Regions from separate parts of the Chromohalobacter sp. HP20-39 genome, predicted to be linked through region 1. Evidence: predicted binding sites of a transcription regulator. Region 1 holds the regulator's gene; the other holds the start of a gene.
What was found. The regulator PhoB, encoded in region 1, activates phosphate uptake and scavenging genes when phosphate is short. The targets are predictions, from matches to a motif close to TGTCATANNNNTGTCANA.
Positions count from the first base shown of each region.

Region 2: a site for PhoB is predicted at 763-780, ahead of RVY79_RS04270 (esterase-like activity of phytase family protein). Genes of this name have one in related genera too.

Region 1 covers NZ_JAWHTP010000002.1:412,956-415,159, reverse strand. The annotation lists gene ubiA (4-hydroxybenzoate octaprenyltransferase) at 1-728, shown strand, start outside; gene phoB (phosphate regulon transcriptional regulator PhoB) at 853-1,542, shown strand; gene phoR (phosphate regulon sensor histidine kinase PhoR) at 1,548-2,204, shown strand, end outside.
Region 2 covers NZ_JAWHTP010000002.1:164,821-167,024, reverse strand. The annotation lists gene gloA (lactoylglutathione lyase) at 117-650, shown strand; gene RVY79_RS04270 (esterase-like activity of phytase family protein) at 869-2,204, shown strand, end outside.

The sequences.
Region 1 (2,204 bases):
TGCTGATCTTCGTCGTCGGCGTGTATGTGATGCGCGCCGCCGGGTGCGTGGTCAACGACTACGCCGACCGGCATTTCGATGGCCACGTCAAGCGTACGCGTGACCGGCCGTTGGCCACCGGGCGCATTTCCGAGAGGGAAGCCAAGGCCACCTTCGCGGTGCTAGTGGTGATTGCCTTCGGCCTGGTCTGCCTGACCAACCTGCCCACAGTGCTGCTGTCGTTCGCGGCACTGGCGCTGGCGGCCACCTATCCGTTCATGAAGCGCTATACGCATTTCCCGCAGGTGGTGCTGGGCGCGGCTTTCTCGTGGGGGATTCCCATGGCGTTCATGGCCATTCAGCGCCAGGTACCGCTCGAGGCGTGGTTGCTACTCGCTGCCAATGTGGCCTGGACGGTGGCCTACGACACCGAATACGCCATCGTCGATCGCGACGACGACCTCAAGGTGGGCATCAAATCCACGGCAGTGCTGTTCGGCCGCGCCGACCGGCTGATCATCGGGTTGTTGCAGGCCCTGACCGTCGCGCTACTCGCCTGGGTCGGCCTGCGTCTGGCGCTCGGCGGCTTCTTCTGGCTGGGTCTGGCCGCCATGGTGGCGATCTTCGTCTACCAGCACTCTCTGATTCGTTATCGCGAGCGCGATCCTTGCTTCCGCGCCTTCCTCAACAATCATTGGGCCGGGCTGGTGACCTTCGCAGGCATCGCCCTGGCGTTATGGCCTATGTGACGCTATGAGCTATAGGTAAAGAGCACGATTGTCACGAAGCTGTCACATTAGCGCGTTGTAATCGTCATGCTGATGTCATTCATGAGTGATTCGCTGCATCGCGATCCGCAAGAGGCCCACGCCCATGACCGCCAAGACCGTGCTCATCGTCGATGACGAGGCGTCCATCCGCGAAATGATCGCAGTGGCGCTGGAAATGGCCGACTACCGCGTGCTGGAAGCCGACAATGCCCAAACGGCACACGCCATGGTGGTCGATGACCAGCCCGATCTATTGCTGCTGGACTGGATGATGCCCGGCACCAGCGGTATCGAACTGGCGCGACGTCTCAAGCGCGATACCGCCACCGCCGAGTTGCCGATCATCCTGCTCACCGCCAAGAGCGAGGAAGACAACAAGATTCAGGGGCTGGAAGCCGGCGCCGATGACTACATCACCAAGCCGTTCTCGCCGCGGGAGCTGGTGGCACGCCTCAAGGCCGTGCTGCGACGCGCCACGCCCACCGGGGTCGAGGACACGGTGGAAATCGACGGCTTGCGTCTCGACCCCGTCAGTCACCGGGTCAGCGCCAACGGCGAAGCGCTGGACGTGGGCCCCACCGAGTATCGGCTCCTGCAGTTCTTCATGACGCATCAGGAGCGCGCCTACACCCGTAGCCAGTTGCTCGACCAAGTCTGGGGTGGCAATGTCTACGTCGAGGAGCGCACCGTCGACGTGCATATTCGCCGCCTGCGCAAGGCGCTCGGCGATGACCACCAACACCTCATCCAGACGGTACGCGGCACCGGTTATCGCTTCTCCACCAAGGAGTAGCGCACGTGTACTATTGGACCAATGAACTGTGGCGTCTGGCGTATATCGTCATCGGTTTCGGTGTCCTCGGGTGGCTCTTCGGCGAACCCGGCTGGGGGCTGGCCGCCGGTCTCGGACTCTATGTCTATCTACATCTGCGCCATTTGCGCGCCCTGTATGTCTGGCTGACCCAGCATCCGCATGACACCCCACCGGTCGGCGCCGGGGTCTGGGGCGACCTGTTCGACCGCCTCTACAAGTATCAGAAGACCCAGCGTCAATCGCAGGCCCGCCTGCGCGATATCATCCGCCGCGTACAGGACTCCTGCGAGGCGATGCGCGATGCCGTGGTCATGCTCGACCGACATGGCGACCTGGAATGGTGGAACAGCGCCGCGGCCCAGATGCTCGGCTTTCAAACGCCCCATGATCGCGGCCAGCACATCACCAATTTCTTGCGCGACCCGCGCTTCGTGGCCTATTTCAATGCCCGCGATTACCGCGAACCGCTGACCCTGGCCTCACCGATACGCGATGACGTGACGCTGCAATACCAGGTCACGCTGTTTGGCGACAACGAGCGCCTGGTCATGGCGCGCGACATCTCGCGACTGCATCGTCTCGAGCAGATGCGGCGCGACTTCGTGGCCAATGTGTCGCATGAGCTGCGCACCCCGCTCACC
Region 2 (2,204 bases), 250 kb from region 1:
ATCTCGCCGGGCCGAACGGTTTGGCCCCTGGAATTTTGCGGCGTCGCCCTCACTTTGGAGAGATACTCTTTAGTGATATGTGCAGTGACAGCCGTGATAGAAAAGGAGAACGCAGGATGAGTTTTCAGGGCGAGCAACACCCCGGCGTCGAAACGCCGCCGAACGAGACGCGGGGCTTTCGTTTCAATCACACCATGCTGCGGGTGAAAGACCCCGAGCGTTCGCTGGCCTTCTATTCGCGGGTTTTCGGCATGCGCGTGCTGCGCAAGCTCGACTTTCCGGAAATGCAATTCACGCTCTATTTTCTCGCCAACCTCGGCGATGACGACGCCGTGCCGGAGGATCCGGCCGAGCGCAACGCCTACACCTTCGCGCAGAAGGGTATTCTCGAGCTGACCCACAACTGGGGCACCGAAGACCAGGAAGGCTTTGCCTACCATGACGGCAATGCCGAGCCGCAGGGGTTCGGGCATATCTGTTTCTCGGTGCCGGATCTTTCCGTTGCGGTGGCCTGGTTCGACACCAACCACGTTGAGTTCAAGAAGCGCCCGGACGACGGCAAGATGAAGGACGTCGCCTTCGTCAAGGACCCCGACGGCTACTGGATCGAAGTCGTCCAGCCCGAGCTTTCCAAGGGCCTGGGGCAGTAAGTCACGCGATCATCTACCCCCTGAAAGTCCGATGCCGGCGCATCGGGCATCGTAGGGGCGACCCGCCCTCGGCGCCCGGCAGGCGATACCTGTCGGGCGTCTTTCTTTTGTGTGTCATACGCCTGACATCGTATGGGCGTTGGATGGCTAATCGGGTATAGGAAATTTCATGACACCAACGGAAATTTCTCGCGCTTGGCAAAGGGGACGACACCATCATGACACTCAAACGCACACCCGCCCTGTTGGGGCTGGCGGTGATGCTGGCCGCGACACAGGCGGCCGGCGCGGCGGATAAGCACTTCAATCGTATCGCCAGCTTCGCGACTGTCGATAACATGGCGAAGGGCGAGGACCGCACGCGTGAAACCTCGGCCGAAATCATTGATGCCTCGGGCGATGGCATGACGCTGGCCTATTCCGATAGTCCGCTGGGCGTGATCGGACGCATCGACATCAGCGATCCGGCCAACCCCAAGCCGCTGGGCAACATCGAGGTGGGTGGTGAGCCCACCGCCGTATCGGTGATCGGCGATACCGTCTATGTCGCGGTCAATACGTCCGCTTCTTACAGCGAGCCTTCCGGGAAGTTGCTGGCGCTAGACATCGACAGCGGCAAGACGCTCGTATCCTGCCCGCTGAGCGGTCAGCCCGATAGCACGGCGACGGCCCCTTCCAAGGATTTCATGGCCATCGCCATCGAGAACGAGCGTGATGAAGACGCGGGCGACGGTCGGGTGCCCCAGATGCCCGGCGGTAGCGTGGCGCTGGTGGACATCAACGGGCAGCAGGCGATCGATTGCGCCAGCCTGCGCTATGCCGACGTGACGGGGCTTGCCGAGACCGCGCCTGAGGATCCCGAGCCCGAGTTCGTGGATATCAACGCCGCCGGCGAGATCGCCGTTACCCTGCAGGAGAACAATCACATTGCGGTGCTCGATCGTCAGGGGAGCGTGGTCTCGCACTTCAACGCCGGCGCCGTGGATCTGGCGGGCATCGATGCCCGCGAAGACGGTGCGCTGATGTTCAACGAGGAGCAGCGCGACCGCCTGCGCGAGCCGGATGCGTTGCAGTGGATCGACAAGAACCACTTCGCCATCGCCAACGAAGGCGACATGGATGGCGGTGCCCGGGGCTGGAGCATCTTCCACCAAAGCGGTCGCCTGGTGTATGAATCCGGCGCGGCGTTCGAGCATGCGGTCATCGAGGCGGGGCATTACCCCGAAGGGCGCTCGGATGCCAAGGGGAGTGAGCCGGAGGGGATGGAGTTCGCCGTCTTCGATGGCACGCCCTATGTCTTCCTGCTCTCCGAGCGCAGTTCCCTGGTGGGCGTCTATGACGTCAGCAACCCGAACCAGCCCGTGCTCACCCAGGTGCTGCCGTCGGGTATTTCTCCCGAAGGGGCGGTGGCGATTCCCGGCCGTGACCTGCTGGCCACCTCCAACGAGACCGATCTGGTCGCGGACGGCGGCCCCCGCGCCCACGTGATGCTCTATCAGTATCAGCGGGCACCCGCGGTCTATCCCACCCTGACCTCGGCAGGCGCTGACGAGC